3 regions of the Paenibacillus sp. PvP094 genome follow, and region 1 is predicted to be linked to each of the others. Evidence: riboswitches for the same ligand, from Rfam matches in the RefSeq annotation. Region 1 holds a riboswitch; each other region holds the start of a gene.

Region 1 (7,517 bases):
AGTTCAGCATGAGCGCAACATCCATCCTGCCAGCTCGTAGCCAGATCACCAAGCTGTCCCGTGCGGACATGCAGGAACTGGCTGCTAAAGCTCTGGACATGCAAACTGCTGAGCAAGTGGTTGAATTGGTTCAAAGCATCAAAGCGTAATTTTGCGAGGGTTTTCCTCCGGATTTTAAGGTCTTTTCTTTTTCCGATGAATGGGCTGCAGGAATGCAGCGATATTGCCGGTATCTGCGAACAGCGGATGCCGGCTTTTTTTGCGGGCTAATGTGGGATCATAAGGAATAAAGAAAGAGAGCGTTCGCGCGTAGGAGGCAGCGACATCAGCAAATAAAAAAACGGCTTCAGCTGACGTTAAAACATCAGCTGGAGCCGTTAGTTGAATGGCTGGGTATTAACTGCACGCGCAGTTCAATACAGGTTTACGTGCTGCTGTGGTCTCATCCAGACGGGTAACCGGCGTCCCATAAGGTGCATTGAGTACCAGTTCAGGTGTCTCTTCTGCTTCCTTGGCAATACGAATCATCGTATCGATAAAGCCATCCAGCGTTTCTTTGCTCTCTGTTTCCGTTGGTTCAATCATGATACATTCCTCTACGTTGAGCGGGAAGTAGACGGTTGGTGGATGATACCCGAAATCAAGCAGTCGTTTGGCTACATCCAATGTTCTTACACCATATTGCTTCAGGCCCCGGCCAGACATGACAAATTCATGCTTACATACGCCTGGGTACGGAATTTCGTAATAAGGTGCAAGACGTGCCATCATATAGTTTGCATTGAGTACGGCACATTCGGATACCCGGCGCAAGCCTTCAGGTCCATACGTACGAATGTAGGCATAGGCGCGTACCAAGATACCGAAGTTGCCGTAATACGCTTTGACCCGACCAATCGATTGATCTCCTTCCCGATCCAGGGCGTATTGTCCCTGATCGTTCTTGATCACCATCGGTTTCGGCAGGAACGGAATCAGACGATTTTTTACGCCGACGGGTCCCGCACCAGGACCACCTCCGCCATGCGGAGTACTCATCGTTTTGTGCAAGTTCAGATGTACGACATCGAAGCCCATGTCCCCAGGACGGGTGATACCCATAATGGCATTGGAGTTGGCTCCGTCATAATAGAGAAGGCCACCGGCTTGATGCACGATGGAGGCAATCTCCTGAATGTCCTTTTCAAACAATCCCAGGGTATTTGGGTTGGTCAGCATCAAGGCTGCAGTATCGGAACCTACCGCTGCACGCAGTGCATCCAGATCGACCAGACCGTCCGCACGGGATGGAATGGTTATTGTCTCGAAGCCAGCCACGGTTGCACTTGCCGGGTTGGTGCCGTGTGAAGAATCCGGGACAATGACTTTGGTCCGCTGTTCACCACGACCTTCGTGATAGGCACGAATCATCATGAGTCCGGTCCATTCACCATGTGCACCAGCAGCTGGTTGCAGGGTCACCGCGTCCATGCCAGTCAGACCTGCAAGGTCGTTTTGCAACGTGTAGAGCAACTCAAGTGCACCTTGAATACTGGATTCAGGCTGATACGGATGGATTTTGGCAAAACCATTGTAGCGAGCAACATCCTCGTTAATCTTCGGATTATACTTCATCGTACAAGATCCGAGTGGATAGAATCCGTTATCTACCCCGAAGTTCCGGCGGGAAAGGGCAGTATAGTGACGAATGACATCTACTTCAAATACCTCAGGCAGTGCAGCTGCTTCCGAACGCAGCATTTCCCGGGGAATCAAGCTCGCGGGATCTTGACGCGGAACATCGCATTCAGGCAGGGAGTAAGCGACACGACCCGGGCTGCTCAGTTCAAAGATCAGTGATTGCTCTGGAGCAGGCGATGCTGCTTGTGTCATTTGTTGCGTGCTGGTTTCGGCTTGGGAAGGAGCTGCCGTTTCCGGCTGTCCTTGGATGGTTGTCATTTCCTGAGTCACAGCGATCCCTCCAATACACGTGCGAATTCGTCAATCTCTTCCTTGCTGCGCCGTTCCGTAACAGCGACCAGCATATGTCCGGCAAGCTCCGGATAATCCCGTCCAAGTTCATATCCTCCGATGAAACCGGCATCCAGCAGCTTCAACTGAAGGGCATCGACGTCTGTCCCTTCTGGTAGCTGAATGACAAACTCATTGAATGTGGGTGCTTTAAAGGTCAGGCTGACTCCAGGAATTGCTGTCAGTGCTTGAAGAGCATAATGACTCTTTTGCAAATTCAGGTCAGCCACATCAATCATGCCCTGTCTTCCCATAGTAGACATATACACCGAAGCGCTTAGGGCAAGCAATGCCTGGTTGGAGCAAATATTGGATGTCGCCTTTTCGCGGCGGATATGCTGTTCACGTGCTTGGAGCGTCAGTACAAAACCACGTTTTCCGTTGCGATCCGTTGTCTGGCCAACGATTCGGCCCGGAATCCGGCGCATATGAGCCTGGGATACAGCGAAATATCCACATGTCGGACCACCGAGCGAAGCGGAGATGCCAAGGGGCTGTGCATCACCGACAACGATGTCAGCACCCAGCTTGCCTGGAGCTTCGAGCATACCAAGCGCCAGCGGGTTTGCGCTGACCACGAGCAGACCCTTGTGCGCATGCGCGAGGTCTGCAGCCTGTTTTACATTTTCCACGGCACCGAAGAAGTTCGGACTCTGGATCATGACAGCTGCGGTATCATCCGATACGGCGGCTTGAAGGGCATCCCAATCGGTCACCCCGTTCTGATAACCAATCTCGACAATCTCCAAATTCAGACCATGGGCGTAAGCCTTCAACACTTGACGGGCTTCAGGATGAACGGTGCGGGAGACGATTAGCTGTTTGCGGCGAGTTGCCGCTGCGGCCAGATTCCCTGCTTCTGCAAATGCGGTCGCGCCATCATACATGCTCGCATTGGCTACAGCCATGCCAGTCAGTTCACAGATATACGATTGAAATTCGAAGATCGCCTGGAGCTCGCCCTGACTGATTTCGGGCTGATATGGCGTATAGGCGGTATAGAACTCGGAACGGGAAATGACGTGATTAATCACGGAAGGGATATGATGATCGTATATGCCTGCGCCCAGGAAACTGGCGTGTGTCTCAAAATTGGCATTGGCGCCAGCCTGCTTCGACATGTGGCGTGTCAGCGCGTATTCATCCAGTTTGGAGGAGACCGGCAGCTCGCCTTGATAACGAATCTCCTGCGGGATGTCATGGAACAGATCTTCAATCGTTTCCACACCGATGGTCGCGAGCATGGCGCTCTGATCCTGTTCAGTCATGGGAATGTAGCGGTGCTTGTTCATGCTTGATCAGCTCCTTGGGTAGGTGTCTTTGACGTACGTGTCCGTTTATGAAAAGGGGTCTTCACAACTTCGGCTTTCAGCTTTTTGCCACGAATCTCAATCTCGAGCGGGGTGCCGAGTGCAGCATATTGGCTGTTAATTAGGGCGAGCCCCAGATTGCGCTTCAGCGTAGGGGACTGTGTACCGGTTGTTACTTCCCCGATCTGCACGCCTTCCACGTAGATGGGATAGTGGGGACGTGGAATCCCGCGCTCCAGTACTTCAATGCCGACCAGTTTACGGGAAGGTCCACCATTCTTTTGCTGCAATAGTGCTTCGTGTCCGATAAAAGGTCCGGCATTCAGCTTCACAAACATGCCAACGCCTGCTTCCAGCGGTGAAATGGTCGGCGATAGTTCCTGTCCGTAGAGGGGCAGCTTCGCTTCGAATCGAAGTGTATCCCGTGCACCAAGTCCAGCCGGAACCAGACCGTGATCAGCGCCAGCCTCCATTAATCCGTTCCAGACCGCAGCGGCCTGATCTGCCTGTACGTATAGTTCGAAGCCGTCTTCTCCGGTATAACCGGTGCGGGACAGCAGCAGTTTTACACCACAGACCTCAGCATTCTGTACAAAACGAAAAGGCTCGATTATGGATACGTCAGTATCTGTAACTTTTCCGATGATGTCTGTAGCAAGCGGGCCCTGTAGAGCCAGGAGGGCTGTTTCCGCGGAGTCATTCGTCATGCTCACCCCAGGAACCATGTGTTCTTGCAGCCAGGCCCAGTCCTGATCAATATTAGAGGCATTCACGACGAGCATATAATGCTGATCTTCCAGCTTGTATACGAGCAGATCGTCCACTACGCCACCGTCCGGGTAACACATTAACGTGTATTGTGCCTGGCCAGGAACCAGTGAAGTCACGTCGTTGGTCGTCAGTTTCTGCAAAAATGCTTCGGCCTGTTCACCCTGTACCGTGAATTCACCCATGTGGGATACATCGAACAGTCCGGCCCGTTCTCGCACCGCTTCATGTTCCTTCTGAATCCCACTGAATTGAACCGGAAGCTCCCAGCCTCCAAAATCGATGCACCGTACACCTTCATATTGCTGATAAAGTGGATAGAGTGGAGTTCTAAGCAAATCGGACATCAAATCACCTCGTTATGGCCGCTACTGGGCCGAGTGTATAACATGAATGATTCTTTTCTTGAATAAGTATGGTTAAGGCAGCTGACGACAGCGCCGGCTCGATCCTGACTTTCGTTTTTTTGGGAAAAAGGAAAAGGACAGGCCAAAGAACCGGCATGCCAGAAGCACGCTGTATTCTTAGGCTCTGTCCTTGGTACCTGAGAGTTACCCCGCCAATAGGTTGCAGCAGGTTTCCCCTTGGGTGATCATAACGCCCATACCGGGCGAATAGATGCTCTCCAGAGTTGCGTCCCGTAAAAGTCCTTTTGCCTGAGAGATTCACCTCCCGCTTGTCGGGTGGTTTACTCCTTCGGCGTTACCGCGTGCATCCAAGAGTTGGGCGTCACGGGTAATCTCTCCCTTTACATTCATCCGCGGGTGATGCACACAACGATTAACATTTACTCTCTCATTAAAACGTGAATCCACTATCGATGTCAAGAACGATATCACAGAAATTAATAAAAAACCGAATAATATTTAGTGATCTCAATTTATTGTTCGTGTATATAAAAAGAGTGCGCTTACTATTCTAATATTACCCATTATATGTAGAGTGAGGGTGTTTGCGTTACAGGCTGTAATCATCAAAAATCAAATAATTTGTGAGGTATCTTGACATTTCAATCAAAAATATCTTACGCTATGTTCTGGGAAAAAGGGTTGGCCGAAGGGACGCATGCACTCATTAATGAAAAGCGAGGCGGATATCGATGAGCGAATTGAAAAGTGATTTCCTGTACAGTGAAGAGCACGAGTGGGTGCAAACCGTAGGGGAGGATACTGTACGGATCGGCATTACCGAGTTCGCGCAGCATCAGCTGGGTGACATTGTGTTTGTGGAATTGCCTGACCTTGAATCGGATGTAAAAGCGGAAGACAGCATTGGTACGATTGAATCCGTGAAGACGGTTTCGGATTTGTTTTCTCCGGTAAGCGGTTCGATTATTGCTGTGAATGAAGCACTGCAGGATGCACCTGAACTCGTCAACAGTTCGCCTTACGAAGAAGGCTGGATGATTGAGATTCGTGTTGAAGGTGATTTGACAGCAGCGTTGTCTAAACTGATGAATGCTGATGCATATCGTAAGCACACCGAGGAGTAGAATGTATTTGCACTAAATAACCTTTATTAATCTAAGATTTTTTCATACGTTGGACGGTCGTGCACGTCTTCAGAGCCTGTGTGAGCCTTGGTGCTCATGCAGGCTTTTTCGTGTTCCCAAGGACAGGCTTGTTGCCATATGAGACACTTGAACAGGATGGAATAAGGCTGAATCGCACATGCTATATTATTGAATTTAGTACCGTAAATGATATAAGACACATACGAAAAAAGCCAAGTATATCAATGGTTAGAACCCTCTCATCATCATAAAAACGATTACATAAACACAATGTTGTCATCAATGATCATGACGAAAGTACGCTTTCATTTCGTTGAACCGGAGACCAATCTGGCTTAGGATAACAGCAGGGGAGAAATGATACCCCTTTCATAAATGATAACTACTTGATCCGAGGAGGATAATACAATGAGTAACTTGGACCAAACGTCCAATTCCAAAGGCGGTCTCCGGGTAGGCGTTCAGCGTTTTGGCCGATTCCTAAGCGGCATGGTTATGCCGAATATGGGTGCATTTATTGCCTGGGGGCTAATTACGGCCATGTTTATCAAAACAGGCTGGTTCCCTAACGAAACGATTGCAACGTTAGTAGATCCGATGATCAAATATTTGCTGCCACTGCTTATCGGTTACACTGGAGGTACGATGGTGCATGGCCAGCGTGGTGGTGTCATTGGTGCCATCATGACTATAGGGGTTATCGTCGGCAGTGACATTCCGATGTTCCTGGGTGCCATGATAGCCGGACCACTGGCTGCATGGATCATCAAAAAGTTCGATAAAGCCGTTGAAGGCAAGATCAAAGCAGGGTTCGAGATGTTGGTTAATAACTTCTCAGCCGGTATTATCGGTGGTATCCTGGCGATCATTGCACTGCTGGGTATCGGACCTGCTGTAGAAGGAATTAGCACCGTATTATCGGCTGGTGTACAGGGGCTGATGAATCTGGGATTGCTCCCACTCGTCAACCTGATCATTGAACCAGGGAAGGTATTGTTCCTGAACAATGCAATCAACCACGGCATTCTAACACCGATTGCAACAGATCAAGCGAGAGAATTGGGTCAATCCGTATTATACATGCTTGAATCGAACCCGGGTCCCGGACTTGGTATCCTGCTGGCTTACTGCTTCTTCGGTCGTGGAACAGCAAGATCTTCCGCACCGGGTGCGGTTATCATCCACTTCTTCGGGGGAATTCATGAAATTTATTTCCCTTACATTCTGATGAAACCGATTCTGATTCTTGCGGCAATCGCAGGCGGCGTGGCAGGTACAGCAACCTTCATGCTTACCGGAGCCGGACTGGTCTCAGCACCTTCACCGGGTAGTATCATTGCATATTCCCTGTTAACGCCAAAAGGTGGATATCTGCCGATGCTCGCCGGGGTGGCTGTGGCTGCTATCGTATCCTTCCTGGTTGCAGCACTGCTGCTGAAAACAGGTAAGCAAAAAGAAGAAGATCTGGAGTCTGCAGCGAATCGCATGAAAGACATGAAGAGCCAAGGCAATACAGCGAATGCTGCTATTACAGCAGATAATCGTGAAGCAGACAGAGCCGCGGATTTGGCTTCTTCAACTGTGAAAGCAAAAACCGATGTGAAGAAAATCGTCTTCTCCTGTGATGCAGGTATGGGTTCAAGTGCCATGGGGGCTTCCATTCTTCGCAAGAAGATGAAAGCTGAAGGGATTGACGTTGCGGTAACCAACACGGCAATCAGTGATATCCCGCAGGACGCAGACGTTGTTATTACGCAGAAGACATTGACGGACCGTGCCCGCAGCGTGGCACCGAACGCAGAACATATATCCATCGACAACTTCCTAAAAAGCCCGGAATACGATGCGCTCGTTGAACGCCTGAAATAACAGGTTGCGATCGTTTTCCCTGAGCCGGAGGCTTGAGATATGAGTAT
Region 2 (7,517 bases), 1.1 Mb from region 1:
TGCTTCGAGCAGCCTGCGGAACAGGAAAACCAGATTTAGCAGCAGCAGGTTTTCCGGGTCCTTGAGCGGAATGCCCTTGATCCTCCCTGGTTTGTCCAGCCGGTATGCCGCTGTGTTACGGTGAATGTACAATCTGGAGGACATTTCATTCATATGGCCATTACAGGACGCACCAGGGGTACCCGAAAAACCCTGTGTTAATGCTGTTTCACCCATTAAAATTCCCCAATAATCAAGCTTTGATGTTTCTCATAAGAGCGCACTTATTTTCAAATATGTAATGGTGAACGTAAAATTCCGAAACATCTGTGAGTTGGATCTGAAGCTTGAAATGATCAATCTATTTCCTATGTTATAATGAACCAAAGTAATTCATGGATAATATTGGAGGGGTATCATGTTTAGTAGTATTGGTTTTCCTGGAATCATCATTCTGCTCTTAGTCATTCTTTTATTCATATGGTTTGTCCGCAAACTGATGAAATCCTTACGGCAATAGGCACACATTTCTGCACTCAACACGGGGAAAGAACTTCGTTATAACACAACAAAGAAAGCCACTATACTAGTGACTTTCTATGAGAATCAACAGTATTTGGGCATATAAAAGAAATTCAACATTACTTATCACTTTGTACGGTTGCCAGGGAAACTAGAACGGGTCCGGCAAAATCGGGGGTTTCTTCCCCTTTTGGATTATGAAGCCGGAACAGAAAAACATCTCCCGCTTCAGACTTCCATACCATATAATCACTTATTCCTTCCTCTCCGGAAGCTTGAAGATAGAGTTCCGCGAAACCTAGAGGATGTTCAACTAGTTCACCACTATAATCAGATACCTCACCAACTGTGCTGAGCTCCTCCTTGCCTTCGGCTTCAAGCTGAGTCACATCGTAATCGGAGGGCAGCGGTTCAATGTCCACATAATAATCGGGATTACTTCTTAACGACAAGCGACCTGCTGTCTCATCGAAGGCAAACTTTTCAAAGACATACAAGGAAAATCCTTCACCCTGATGCAGGACCGCCTCCATGGATTGATTACCTTCAGCGGTCATTAGTTCAAAACTCTCCGTCTCCGGGCGATTCGCTTCAACGGATTCTTCCTGTCCCTGTTCTGATGAAGGTGGCGATACGGCTTCAGCTTCTGGAGCAGCCGTTTCCGGGGTGGCGACAGGTTCTGTCTCACCTGTACAAGCGGAAATCATGACGACCATGATAAAAATCGGAATGTTTAGCCGGAAGGGATAGCGATTTTTCATAACAACGCTCCTCTCAAACCTGACCTATTGCTCTGGATAGAATATGTGTTCAACATGCCAAACGCACCAAAACTTGCTTATGTTGCCTACAATAGACTATTACCCATACCAATATAGTGCACGCATCCATTTTTACCAATCCTCTAGATTTTATCTTCTGCTCCTCTACCTACTAATTTAGATTTTCTCTGGTGAAATTGAGATTGATCCATAAAACAAAAAAAGCCGCTCGTTTGCGACTTTGAATAAATCCGTTTCTTGAATATGATAATGCTCGCTTGCTGCGCCAAGCATTTGTCATCTTCAGAGTTTAATATGCGAATTGAGAAGACTGCCAGCATTGTCGCCGGCAGTCTTACATTTATACTGTAGTATTCTTCTCGTCATATTCGCTCGATATTTCTTTAAGCGATCTGATTTTACCATGAGGATGCTGTTCTTGCTTTCGTGACTTCCAAGCAGCTTCCTGCCTTTTCTTCTGGCGAGCCATAAAAGATCTCCTCCTCAGGAAATTAGAGTGATACTACTTTTCTATGATGTGAATTATCACTGAATTTCATTCACGTACAGCTTCATCTTCAATAATCCACTATTCAGAAGTCACCCACTCTTATTGAGCAGTGTATCCACCATCCACGATCAGGCTGTTTCCTGTCATGTAAGACGAATCATCGCTGGCCAGGAACAGAACGGCTTTAGCCATCTCTTCCGCTTGACCAAGACGTTTCATCGGTGTTGCAGCAGAAAGAGCCTGCTTGCTCTCTTCAGGAATAATCGGTGTATCGATAAAACCTGGGCATAGTGCGTTGACGCGAATGTTTTTCTCTGCATATTCCAGCGCCAGCGAACGAGTCAAATTCACAACGCCGCCTTTGGCAGCATTGTAGGCTGCAGAACCAGGTGAACCAACCCATCCATACATGGAAGCCGTGTTAACGATTGTGCCTCCACCGATTTTGAGCATTTCACGAATGGATTCACGCGCAACCAGGAATACTCCGTCCAGGTCGACATTAACCGTATTACGCCACTCGGCATAGTCCAGCTCGTGTGACGGATGAACACGTCCGATTCCTGCGTTGTTGAATACGATGTCCACTTTGCCAAAAGCTTCGACGGTTTGTTTGAAAATCTCAGCAACCTCTTGTTCGCTTGTGATGTTGGCTTTGATAAATAGAGCCTTCGCGTTAAGCGCTTTCAGCTCCTGCTCAAACGCTTTGCCTTTTTCTTCATTTAAGTCCACCAGGACGACTTTGGCTCCTTCGGAAACGAATAGACGAGCTGTCGCTGCACCAATTCCGGATGCTCCTCCTGTGATGACTGCTACTTTGTCTTGTAGTTTGCCCATGACTAAATCCTCCAGTATACTATTTTGAATAGCGCCTATATCAATAGTGCTATATGATGTTTACAAAACTAATTGTATGCTTAAAATTGTAACAATCCAATCATTAAGATAAAGCCAAGTGTCTACCTTCTAGACACTTCTCTAAAAAATGTCTAAATTTATAGGAGATTCTTTGAATGAATGATGAACTTACTGTGACTTCTCAACATCGTAATCGAACCAAGGAACATCTCAAAGCCGCTCTGATTCAGCTCATTAAGAAAAAAGGCTTCCATGCTGTGTCTGTCAAAGACATCGTTGATCAAGCGGGTTACAATCGCAGCACCTTTTATTTGCATTACCAGGATAAATTCGTTCTTGCCGAGGAGTTATTGATCATGAAGCTTGAAGGGTTGAGAAAAGCCACAGGTAAACCCTACTGGCACGGTCAAAAGGTCCTCACAAACAAGCTTAACGTCGAATCTTTTCAAATCGTGGATTATATTTATGAACACCGTGACTTCTTCGAATTAATCCAATACGATGATACGTTACCTGGTCTGCATACAGGCTTTCCGCAAACCATGCTCAAAATTTATGAAGAGCAATTTGTATTCGAAACGATCAATAACTCCCCTGTCAACATGGAGTATTTCAAGTACTATACTGCATACGGTTTTTTTGGACTATTGAACAATTGGATTTTAAGCGGATTTCGTGAGTCACGGGACGCGTTTATCCATAACGTAATTGAACTCACCAAAACGCATATTCAATCTTTTCATTATGTGGGGGATAAACTGGATTAAATACTTTGTTTTGCAGTTCAACTAAACAAGGCATTTTCCACCATACGTCAAAGTTATTTATTACATAGAAATTTCAAGTTTAAGCGGATTCGAATATACCTTAAAAGCAAAAAAAGCCGCTAATAGCGACTTTAAATGATTGTATATTCTTGGCCGGCCCCTGTTGTTGTGACGACTGCCCGCAAACTTCACAGGCAGTCATTCGCTTAAATCACAGTACGCTTTCTTCATAATTCGGGTGATAATTACTTAAGCGATTTGATTTTTACCAGGAGGATGCTATTCTTGCTTCATGACTTCCAGGCAGCTGAGACGACATCCTGTTACTATCATCACGCTGACTTTGTGCCAATAAGTTCAGCATAATTGACAGCATTCAGCAGAAGCGATACTGCTTCAGCCGCATCGCTGTCTATTTCTATCTCGACGATCCAGCCTTGCCCGTAGGGATCGTCGTTGACTTTTTCAGAAGCGTCCAGTAACTGATCGTTAACCCTCGTAACTGTACCGCTAACTGGACTGAATAAGTCCGATACTGTTTTGACCGATTCAATCGTACCCACCGTCTCGTTCGCTTGAAGCGTTGTTCCCACTTTCGCCACTTCTACAAATACGATGTCACCAAGCTGTCTTTGCGCATAATCCGTAATACCGATCCTAACAAGGCTAGATCCCCGCACCTCCACCCACTCATGCTCAACCGTATAACCCAATCCAGCTTTGACTTCACTCATTCATCGGCACCCTCTCGGTCTACATTTTTTTCTGAAGCTGCCCCCTCGAGAAGAGAGGAAACGCCCCGGCAAGCTCAGCAGTCTGCTCTCTTACTTTGGCAATGACTACCGGGTCGTCTCGATGTCTCAAGGCTCTTGCGATGCAGCGTCCAAGTCTTATCATTTCTTTTTCGTCCATACCTCTCGTAGTCAGTGCCGGGGTGCCGATACGGATGCCGCTCGTGACGAACGGACTGGTCGTCTCTCCAGGAATCGTGTTTTTGTTCACTGTAATGCCAACATGCTCGAGCAATCTTTCGGCCTCTTTGCCCGTGAGTCCCCACGGACGAACGTCGATCAGCATCAAATGGTTATCCGTGCCTCCGGAGACGAGTGTTGCACCTTCTGCCATCAATGTGTCCGCAAGCGTTCCAGCATTGCTGACGACCTTCTTCGCGTACGCTTGGAATGACGGCTCCAGTGCCTCTCGAAAGCTTACGGCTTTGGCCGCAATAATATGCATGAGCGGACCGCCTTGGATACCCGGAAAAATCGACTTGTTCAGCCCTTTAGCCGTTTCTTCGTCGTTCGTCAACAGTAGTCCACCGCGCGGACCGCGCAGCGTTTTGTGCGTCGTACTTGTTGTAACGTCGGCATATGGAACCGGAGACGGATGCACTCCTGCCGCCACAAGTCCAGCGATATGTGCCATGTCGACCATGAATTTCGCACCAACTCTGTCCGCAATCTCCTTGAACTTTATAAAATCAATGATCCGTGGATAAGCGCTGGCTCCGGCGATGATCAGGGCCGGCTTTTCCTTGTGGGCCACCGACTCTACTTGGTCGTAGTCGATCAGATGAGATCGCTCATCCACTCCATAGGAGACTGCTTCGAACCATTTGCCCGATAAGCTTACCGGGCTTCCGTGAGTCAAATGACCCCCCTGAGAAAGGTTCATCCCCATCAGCTTGTCGCCCGGCTTCAGCCAGTGGAACAGCACGGCCGTATTGGCTTGCGCACCTGAATGGGGCTGAACGTTGGCATGTTGGGCACCGAACAGCAATTTCGCCCTCTCCATCGACAGAATCTCAACTTCGTCCACATGTTCACAGCCTCCATAATACCTTTTCCCCGGATAACCTTCCGCGTACTTGTTCGTCAGGACCGTCCCCATCGCCTCCATGACCTCCGGACTCACGATGTTTTCGGAAGCAATCAGCTCCAGCGTCTCTAATTGTCTGTCGTGCTCTCGTTCAATCGCAGCATAAATGTCGGAATCATAGTTTAATAAACTCAAGTAAATGTCCTCCTTAGGATAATATATAAAAAAAGGGACAGTGAACCGGCTCATGCCGTGTTCTCTGTCCCGGGTACCTGAGAGTTTAAACGGCCCTCTTCGACCGTTATTACCCCTTTGGTGGCTTGTTGGCTCTCTCCAGAGTTGCGTCGGATGGCGGTACGTTTACCTGAGAGTTTAACCAGCGGCTGGCCAGCCGCTGACTTGCTCCTTCGGTGCCCCGAAGCTTTATTTCGCTTCCGCGGTCTCTCCCGGCCATCGTCATTCGCTATATTCAGTTGATTGGGAATTACACCTTCACCGGTGTTTGTTCAGATGCTGCTCCGGCCGTTTTTGAAGAGAAGGAAAGAGTCGGAGGTATCACGTCATCAGGGAACGGGCTAACGTACGACTCTCCTTCCAGTCGTTCCGCAAGCTCTGCCTTCGCCTGCTCAATGAGGGCAGGGTCAAGCAGCGCTGCAATGGCAGTACACGCCATCACTTTGCCTGCGAGCAGCATGCCTTTGTGTGCATAGCTGCTCTTGCCTTGCGCAACAGTCTGCCAGGCATGGATCGGCGTCGCATAAGCCCAGGTCGCGGTACCGCATTGTGCAGTCGGCACGTTCCAGCTAACATCTCCTACGTCCGTTGACGCTGGCATAACGCGCATTGTATCCATAAGTGGAGCGACGAAGCCCGCAAGAGGACGGGCCGAGAGCATGTCATGGACCTTCTTTCCACTCTGTCGCGATGCACTTGTCTTATCCTCTTCAGGGATCATAGCAAAGATCTCTTGGGCAAAGGCCAATTCGTCCTCAGTATAAACGGGAAGCTCAATCCCAGTGAGGAACTCGTGCATTTTGCCTTCCAGAGCCGCATTCGGGATGAGATTGGACGCCCCGCCTTCATAGTGATATGACATCGTAGTTCCCGTCATCAGGGCCGCTCCACGAGCAACATCGAGAACCCGTTCAAACAATTCCGCAACCTGGGAGGACTTCGGCGCCCTAACCAAATAGTTCACTTCTGCTTCAGCCTGCACAACATTGGGTGCAAAGCCTCCTGTATTCGTCACGGCATAGTGGATTCGCGCATCCGAAATCATATGCTCACGCAAGTAGTTCACTCCCACATTCATCAGCTCGACCGCATCCAGCGCGCTTCGTCCGAGATGGGGTGCGGCCGCCGCGTGGGCGCTGCGGCCCGTGAACTTGAAGTGCACATGCAGATTAGCAAGAGAGGACATATGCATGACAACGTTCATCGTGGCAGGATGCCAGCAGAAAGCGACGTCGACATCCCGGAACAATCCAGCTCTGGCCATGTAGGCTTTGCCAGATCCACTCTCTTCCGCCGGACAGCCATAGTATCGAACCGTGCCGGACATACCATGTTCCTGCAGATAATCCTTCACCGCAAAGGCAGCCGCCAGAGAGCCTGCTCCGAGCAGATTATGCCCGCAACCGTGTCCATTCGCACCCGGCACAAGAGGATCGAAAACTGCTGATCCCGCCTGCTGACTAAGGCTTGCCAGCGCGTCAAACTCACCAAGAACAGCAATGACCGGAGAACCGTTCCCGAAACTGCCTACAAACCCGGTGGCGAGTCCGGCAACGCCTTTCTCTACTGAAAACCCCTCCTGTTCCAGCGTCCTGCAGAGCAAATCCGCTGACTCGAATTCTTCGAATCGCGTTTCAGCGAAGTCCCAGATCGAGTCGCTTACATCGATAAATAAATCTCTCTTGCCTTCGATATACGCGGTGACTTCTTCAATGATCTTCTCATTCATGCCAAACACCTCTCTCCTTAATTTCGGCTACTCTACATCATTGGGCTACGGAAACAGCAAATACACTGAGTACAGGCTATCTGTTAATTAAATGCAAAGCAGGCAACGGCATGATCGTGACCTTTAAGCTCCGGTTCGAATTCGCGACAGATTGCTTTGGCGATCGGGCACCGCGTGTGGAAGCGACAGCCGCCTGGCAGGCGGACTGGGTTCGGAACATCCCCTTGGATAATAATCCGTTTGTGTGAACGAAGCTTTGGATCGATTACCGGATTCGCACTTAACAAGGCGTTCGTATAGGGATGCTTCGGCACCCTGAACAGCTTATCCCGGCTCGC
Region 3 (7,517 bases), 1.9 Mb from region 1:
CGGTACAGCGCTACTTGCGGGGTCACTGCTCGGAGGCTGCGCTGAGAAGGATCTGGTTGGCCTGTCAGGAGATGAGATGATCGAGAAGGTTGTCACTGCAGAAACGAAACCCGCTTCGTACTATGCTGAAGGTGTAATGAAAGTGTGGTCGGATGACAAATTGAGTCACACCATGCACATTAAGGAATGGGTCGACGGAGAGACCGGGCGTAAGCGCACCGAAACCGAGGAGAATGGCAATATCAGCTACGCGGTCAATAACGGAACAGACATCACCATTTACGAAAAAGAGACCGGAACGGCCTATTCGATGAACGTATCTGACACGGGACAACAGCCAGAACAGACTCAAAAACAGATGCTGGTGGATCAGCTGGAACGGTTGCGGGATTCCCATGATGTGGATATGATGGGACAGGAAGAGCTTAACGGACAGGAAGTCATTCACATCAAGCTGATGCCGAAAGAGGATGGCACTTTATCCATTTCCTCCGAATATTGGGTTGACCCCAAAACGTGGATGATTGTTAAAGTCATTAGCACATATGGTGATGAAAAGTCAGAAATGGTCTATGATCCGATTCAATATGATCCCGAATTTTCTGAGGATACGTTCGTAATCGACATTCCCGAAGAAGTGGAAGTGAAAGATCTGAACGATCTGAGCCAGAGTTCGGAAGTGAGTCTGGAAGAAGCGGAACAAGCGTTGGGCCAACCCTTTTTACAGGATATGAGCGTTGAGCTGGAGCTGTCTCGGATGGAAATGTATTCATCAAGCGGAGAGTTTGGCAGGGATGAAGTGACCTTGTATTACGTCAACAACGACAAGGTTGAAGTGAGTCTGACCGTATTCAAGGCGCCGGATGAAAATGTGGATGATACACTGCTGCCTGATGAGTCCAAGGTGGAGGTTCGGGATACCGAGGGTTCGTATATGAAGAGTATACGGAACATATCATGGACTGAGAATGGGCTGCGGTACTCCATCATGGGTGAGAACGAGGAATGGACGAAGGAGAAGCTTCAGGCTTGGGCGAAGAATCTGAAGCTTCCTAATCAGCCTTAATTTTGAATGGTAGGAGAGTGTGAGTCACGCAATGGATTACACAGAGGTTAACAACGAAGAACTGCGACGTCTCCACCCCAAAGCCAAACAAGCTACAGCCCTGACGGCCCTTATGGTCAATGGGCTGTTGACTCTTTTGGCTGCTGGATATCTGATGATCGCATGGGTTAGAGAATGGGTGCTGTGGCCGGGCTGGATTGGATTAGGGCTTTTTATCATTTCACTGGTCTGGTACACCTGGATTCTGCCCGGATTACGACACCGACACTTTAGTTTTCGGGTGGCTGAGGATGAAGTGGAGATCCATTCCGGCTGGTTATGGCATACGGATACGATTGTGCCGATGACGCGTGTACAGCAGGTGGAACTGGAGAGCGGTCCGCTGCTGCGAAAGTATGGACTTGCCAAAGTCAGCATCGTTACTGCGGCAGCCACACTCCATATCGCCGGACTGGAAAGAGAGGAAGCAGAGCAATTGAAGCGCAGTATCGGACATCTGGCGAAGGTGGAAGATCCCGATGAATGAATCAAAGCATCTACATAAGCTGTACATGTTATTTCCTTTTTTTAGCGTAATGAAGTCCATCATTCCCATCCTCGTTCTACTCATCATCAAAGGCGTGAACTGGAGCAAGTTTCCCTGGTATGGTTATGCTGCTGCCATTGTTCTATTTACGCTTCCTTTTATTTTGTACGGGTGGTTTAAATGGCGTAAATTCAGCTACACGCTTCAGGATGATCGGATTGTGCTGCGTCAGGGCATATTTGTCCGAGAGGAGAAATCGATCTATTTCAGCCGTATTCACTCCATCCAGACACAGCAGCCTCTGATTCAGCGCTTGCTCCGGCTGGCACAGCTCAAGATTGAGACGCCGGGCGGCAGCAAAGAGGCAGATGGTGTATTACCCGCTCTCGCCGTTGCGGAGGCCGAGCGGGTAGAGCAGTGGTTATATCAGAAGCGGAATGAGGCTGTGAAGAAAGCGGAAGCACCTCTCTCAGCTGAACATGCTGAAGATCTTAACTCAGATGGAGAGGGAGAATCCCTTGAGCAAAAGGAGAGACACATCCAGGCATCTTCTCCGCTTATTCAGCCAGAACGGGAGGTCCTGCTGCGGCTGTCAGCCGGCAGATTGTTCGCCGGAGCGCTGACCACGATGAATCTGCCGCTCGTTGTCGTATTCGGTACTGGGGTTTATTCCTTCGCGGATGACCTGCTCCCTGCGCACTTCTACAGCAGCTTGGTTGAGCGGGCTGGACAGCTGCCAGCGATCTGGTGGCTCGGACTGGTTCCTGTCATGTTTTTGCTGGCTTGGATCTTGTCTGCTGTCCTGTTCACGATAAAGTATGCCGGATTCACGGTGGAGCAGGAAGGCGGTAATATTACGATTGTTTCCGGATTGCTCGACCGAAAGAAGCATGTGTTCTCACCAGGGAAGGTCCAGGCGGTGGAGATCAGGGAGGGACTGCTGCGACAGCCGTTTGGTTATGCCGAGGTGGAGATTTTCGTTTTGACTTCAGAGACGGAGAAAAAAATGATGCTTCATCCGCTGCTGCCGCTCCGCGATGTCAATGAGCTGCTTGCCCGAATTGTACCGCAATTCGTCATGCAGCCACCTGCTAACAGACCCCCGGACCGAGCTCGCTGGTTATTCTTACGCTGGAAACTGCTTGGTGCAGCCCTGCTGGGAACAGCGGGGACGGTATTTCTGGGCCCGATGGGTGCATTTCTATTTCTCCTTATTCCCTTATGTGTCGTTTGGGGATACGGGTGCTTCAAGGATGAAGGGCTGAGCATTCAGGGCAAGCTGCTAACCCTTCGCCACCGGGCCATCTCCCGCAGAACAGCGCTGATGCGCCGGCCTCATGTGGTCACAGTGGATACGGTGGCTACCCGAAGACAGCGAAGCAAGTCCTTGTTATCCGTTCGGGCGAGGCTGATGGTGAATCGGGGCGGCTTCAAAGCCATATTCCTAGAATATGGCCAGGCTAATGCCGTAAAGGAATGGTTTCGGCAGGCTTCGAATTTGACCCAAAAATGATATAGAAAAGCAACTTGGATTAAACCGACTTGAGACTGCCCGATTAACGGCAGTCTTTTTGGTACGGGAAGCCTTGCGAAACATGATGATCGACGCCGGGCATCGTCCATTTTTTTACTGCGAAAAAGGATCAAATAGGAGATAATACAATTATTGGGTTTTAATTCAGTGCTTCTTAAAATTCATGAATGAACCTGGGAGGGATCTGATGGATGAGCAATGATCGAGATCAGGAGAAAGGGAAGGGCACCCAGTCAGGGGGATGGAAACATGCTGGTTTGCTCCTGGGCGGAGTAGGCATATCCAACCTGGGGGATTTCATCTACATTGTAGCCATTAATTTGATGGTGCTTAACATGACACAGTCCCCGGCGGCAGTTGCAGGCTTGTGGATTATCTCGCCGATTGCCTCGGTATGCACCAAGTTCTGGTCAGGCAGTCTGATTGACCGCTACGACCAGCGGCAGCTGATGATTGGGGCGGATGTGGTGAGAGCTGTGCTCGTGGCATTGCTTCCGCTGATGCCCAGTCTATGGATGATGTACGGCATCATTTTTCTTGTCAGCATGTCCTCATCCATATTCGTACCTTCTTCGCAGGTGTACATCACCCGGCTGGTTCCTGCTGAGCGGCGCAAGCGATTCAATTCCCTGCAGGCAATGATCAGTTCTGGTGCTTTTATTACAGGCCCAGCCATAGCCGGAGTCATGTTGATTTATCTGTCACCTGCAGCGGCGATCTATGCCAATGCAGCTTCCTTTGTGGTGTCGGCGCTAATCCTGATGTTACTGCCAAGGCTGGGCACTGGAGAGCAGAGCAGCGGTAGGACAAGGCTAACCCCTCGCCTGATTGCCCAGGATTGGCGAGCCGTAATGCTATTCAGTCGCCAAGCAGGATATGTGGTGGGCATCTATGCCTTGTTCCAGATTATTCTTGTTATTGGCATGTCGCTGGATGCACAGGAAGTGGTGTTTATCCGTCAAGTCATGAACCTGTCCGAGTCACACTATGGTGCGTTGATGAGTGTTACTGGAGCTGGATACATGGCGGGTTCTCTGCTGGTTTGGTTGTTCGCCAAACACTTGTCCATCCGTCACATGATGGGCGGAGGCGTGCTCTTGGTTGCGCTTGGTTATTTCCTGTTCGCTCGTTCGTTTTCGTTCGAACTTGCCGCATTCGCCTTTATTCTGCTTGGGTTGTGTTCGGCGCCGGCAAACACGGGACTGGTCACCTTTTATCAGAATAATATACCGGTAGACTTGATGGGGCGAATGAGCAGCGTACTTGGACTCATGCTGAGTGCATTGCAGGTCATTTCGATTTTGGTCATGGGTGTAGTTGCCGAAGTGATCTCTCTTCGAACGGTATATACGGTCGTTTCGGCAGTTCTGATGCTGGGTTCCCTTCTGTTATGGCTTACGAGCTGGCTTCCTTCAAGACAGTCATATTATAAGGATCACAGCTCTTCCTCAAAATCTCTACATAGCTAGTCTATATCCTATTGAAAACTGAACGATTCCGTGGAAAGCTGCATATAATATTAGAGGAATTTTGCCAAGATGATAATGATGCGTTACTTTTGTTGACATTACGTGTGTTGCATATTAATCTGTTATATGAATGATCAATTTCACAAGGACAACGTTTGATATGTGTTCAAGCGAATATATACGATACAGCGGATGAGAACGAGCGGGAGAGACCTGGGCAGGCCATTGGTTTAAGTAGGCTGCCAGGCACCGAAGGAGCAAGCCGCTGCGCACCCGGCGCAGGTGGTTAATCTCTCAGGTAAATGTACCATCGTTGGACGCAACTCTGGAGAGTGCGCGAATGCGCCACCCAAGGGGTATATGATGAGAAGGGTACCCCATGGGGCGGCCTCTGATCATGAAACTCTCAGGTAACGAGGACAGAGAGAGGGCCTAAGGCCTTCTACTGTCCTTTTTTGATGTCATCATTCAGTAATGAAGGAACATTATGGTGCATGTCTGGATGGATATGACGATATGGAGGGGTGCAGGATGCGATTTAAAGATGTTTTTTCAATTATTGGTCCGTCGATGACGGGCCCTTCAAGTTCACATACAGCTGGGGCAGCGAGATTGGGAAGAATTGCAAGGCAGTGGCTGGGGTGTACGCCTGAACGTGCCAGGCTGACACTATACGGCTCATTTGCCGATACGTATCAAGGTCACGGTACAGATCTGGCGTTAATTGGTGGTTTGCTTGACTATGTCACGGATGATCCGCGGATACCGGACGCCGAGGCGTATGCCGAACAAGCGGGTATGGAGGTTGAGTTCTATACAAGTGGACTGCCTGCTCCGCATCCGAATACGGTCAAAATTGAGTTGTGGCACGGTGAGCGTCAATGTTCACTCGTTGGTGCTTCGATTGGCGGCGGCAGTGTGTCGGTGCATGCGCTTAATGATTTCCGGGTACAGATCAGCGGGGAATTCCCCACACTCGTTCTGCGTCATGCGGACAAGGCAGGGGTGCTTGCTTCCGTGACGTCTACGATCAGCTCCTCAGGGGTTAACATCGGTTATATGCAGGTAGACCGAAAAGCCCGGGATGGCGAAGCACTAACAGCGATGGAAATGGACGGAGCACCAAGTGCCGAGATGTTGGAACGCCTGCGTTCACTGGATCATGTGCTGGATATTCGCGTCATTGATTTGAAGAGAGGGGTTGATCCGGATGCGCTTTAAGCACTTGCATGAGCTGAATACGATCTGTACGGCTGAATCCAAAACCATTGCCCGGCTAATGATCGAGGAGCAGGTCCAGGAGACCAATACGCCGGAAGCGGATGTTGTGCGGCAGATGTCGGAATATTATCAGGTGATGAAAGAGGCTGTACGGAAAGGACTGACGGAGGACACCACTTCGCGCAGTGGCTTGACCGGCGGAGACGGCAAAAAGATGGCCGAATATATTCGCCAGGGCGAAACCTGCTCGGGGGACGCTTCCGCACTGGCAATGGCCTATGCGCTGTGTGTATCTGAAGTCAACGCATCCATGGGCCGGATTGTGGCTACGCCGACAGCGGGTTCTTGCGGGATTATCCCCGGTGTATTCATCAGCTCCCAGGAGCGATTCGGATGGAGTGATGAGCATCTGGTGAACGGCTTATTCTGTGCAGGTGCAATTGGATATGTCATCGCCAATAACTCGTTTATTTCTGGTGCAGAGGGTGGCTGTCAGGCAGAAGTCGGTTCGGCGATCGGCATGGCTGCCGGTGCAATGGTGGAGCTGCGTGGGGGGACGCCGGAGCAGGTCGTTCATGCCGTAGGTCTCGCGTTAAAAAATACACTGGGCCTCATCTGCGATCCGGTCGCAGGGCTTGTTGAAATTCCATGCATCGTCCGCAACGGACTCGGTGCGGTAACGGCACTGGCTGCAGCCGATATGGCGCTGGCCGGGGTAAGAAGTGCTATTCCATCGGATGAAGTCATTGATGTCATGCTGGAAGTGGGAAGTGCGATGCCGAGCAGACACCGCGAGACAGCGCAGGGCGGGTTGGCCCAGACGCCAACGGGCCGGAAAATGATGGAGAAGCTGGCGAAACCCAAAGCGAAGCGTGCGGAACCTGAAGCTGAGTCCGAACCACAGAGCACAACCGATATTTCGAAAGAGCAGGCATAGAACGAAGCCCATAGGACAGGATTAATTATACAGGAGACAAAATGGAGAAAAGCGTCCACTGGCCTTTACAGGTCATGCTGGACGCCTTTTTTTTATTTGATGAGAAAGAGCCTCAGCCTAACTCCGGGCTTTACAGGAGAAAACTCTTGTAATCTACGACGATGAGAAATAAATATTTACCGTTTATCCCTGACTGATATCTGTACTTAACACAGCATAACCGTATGCTGGCAGTTCAACAGCGAGAACATCGCCGTCCTTAGCTGTGCGGTGGTTACCGTCCAACAATTCGGTCCATTCGCCCGCGCCACCCTCGAATTCAATCATCGCCGTTTCCTCCGAACGATTGAACAGAACGAGAATGCGTTCATCCTCACTCTGCCGTTCGAGAACGAGCTGGCTGCCTTCAGGACGGGCTTGCAGGAATCGAACATGACCTTCTGCACGTAGAGCGGGATGGGCATGGCGAAGGGCGATAAGCTGCTGATAAAAGGTGAACAACTCACGGTCCTGCTTCGCCTCGTCCCATTCCATGCATTTCCGGCAGCCCGGATCATGGTCGCCATCCAGCCCGATCTCGTCTCCGTAATAGATGCACGGCGTGCCCAGATAGGTGAACTGGAACAATGCTGCCAGTTTCATCTTGCGCTGATCGCCTTCACACAGTGTCAGCAGCCTTGGCGTATCATGGCTATCCAGCAGGTTGAATGCCACTTCGCTGGCTTGCAGCGGATAACGTGACAGCTGCCGTCCAATGGAATTGG

What was found. Region 1 has a riboswitch for glycine ahead of gcvT (glycine cleavage system aminomethyltransferase GcvT). Riboswitches for the same ligand answer to the same signal wherever they lie in the genome.
Region 2: it holds a riboswitch for glycine, as region 1 does, so the genes downstream of both, ABIC22_RS21395 (serine hydroxymethyltransferase) here and gcvT (glycine cleavage system aminomethyltransferase GcvT) in region 1, are expected to answer to the same signal.
Region 3: it holds a riboswitch for glycine, as region 1 does, so the genes downstream of both, sdaAB (L-serine ammonia-lyase, iron-sulfur-dependent subunit beta) here and gcvT (glycine cleavage system aminomethyltransferase GcvT) in region 1, are expected to answer to the same signal.

The regions. Positions count from the first base shown of each region.
Region 1 covers NZ_JBEPOM010000001.1:3,491,595-3,499,111, forward strand. Annotated here, with positions in the region: gene ptsP (phosphoenolpyruvate--protein phosphotransferase) at 1-149, shown strand, start outside; gene gcvPB (aminomethyl-transferring glycine dehydrogenase subunit GcvPB) at 397-1,872, opposite strand; gene gcvPA (aminomethyl-transferring glycine dehydrogenase subunit GcvPA) at 1,947-3,302, opposite strand; gene gcvT (glycine cleavage system aminomethyltransferase GcvT) at 3,299-4,435, opposite strand; glycine riboswitch at 4,618-4,719, opposite strand; glycine riboswitch at 4,723-4,846, opposite strand; gene gcvH (glycine cleavage system protein GcvH) at 5,188-5,580, shown strand; gene ABIC22_RS16145 (PTS mannitol transporter subunit IIBC) at 6,010-7,470, shown strand; gene ABIC22_RS16150 (BglG family transcription antiterminator) at 7,510-7,517, shown strand, end outside.
Region 2 covers NZ_JBEPOM010000001.1:4,639,345-4,646,861, reverse strand. Annotated here, with positions in the region: gene ABIC22_RS21425 (helix-turn-helix domain-containing protein) at 1-216, opposite strand, end outside; gene ABIC22_RS21420 (hypothetical protein) at 621-1,262, opposite strand; gene ABIC22_RS21415 (DUF6254 family protein) at 1,624-1,752, opposite strand; gene ABIC22_RS21410 (SDR family NAD(P)-dependent oxidoreductase) at 1,873-2,610, opposite strand; gene ABIC22_RS21405 (TetR/AcrR family transcriptional regulator) at 2,787-3,398, shown strand; gene gcvH (glycine cleavage system protein GcvH) at 3,731-4,132, opposite strand; gene ABIC22_RS21395 (serine hydroxymethyltransferase) at 4,152-5,411, opposite strand; glycine riboswitch at 5,474-5,555, opposite strand; glycine riboswitch at 5,559-5,676, opposite strand; gene ABIC22_RS21390 (M20 family metallopeptidase) at 5,701-7,179, opposite strand; gene ABIC22_RS21385 (ABC transporter ATP-binding protein) at 7,263-7,517, opposite strand, start outside.
Region 3 covers NZ_JBEPOM010000001.1:1,585,905-1,593,421, reverse strand. Annotated here, with positions in the region: gene ABIC22_RS07350 (LolA family protein) at 1-1,066, shown strand, start outside; gene ABIC22_RS07345 (PH domain-containing protein) at 1,098-1,592, shown strand; gene ABIC22_RS07340 (PH domain-containing protein) at 1,585-3,105, shown strand; gene ABIC22_RS07335 (MFS transporter) at 3,318-4,595, shown strand; glycine riboswitch at 4,789-4,914, shown strand; glycine riboswitch at 4,919-5,020, shown strand; gene sdaAB (L-serine ammonia-lyase, iron-sulfur-dependent subunit beta) at 5,127-5,816, shown strand; gene sdaAA (L-serine ammonia-lyase, iron-sulfur-dependent, subunit alpha) at 5,806-6,753, shown strand; gene ABIC22_RS07320 (alpha-glycosidase) at 6,937-7,517, opposite strand, start outside.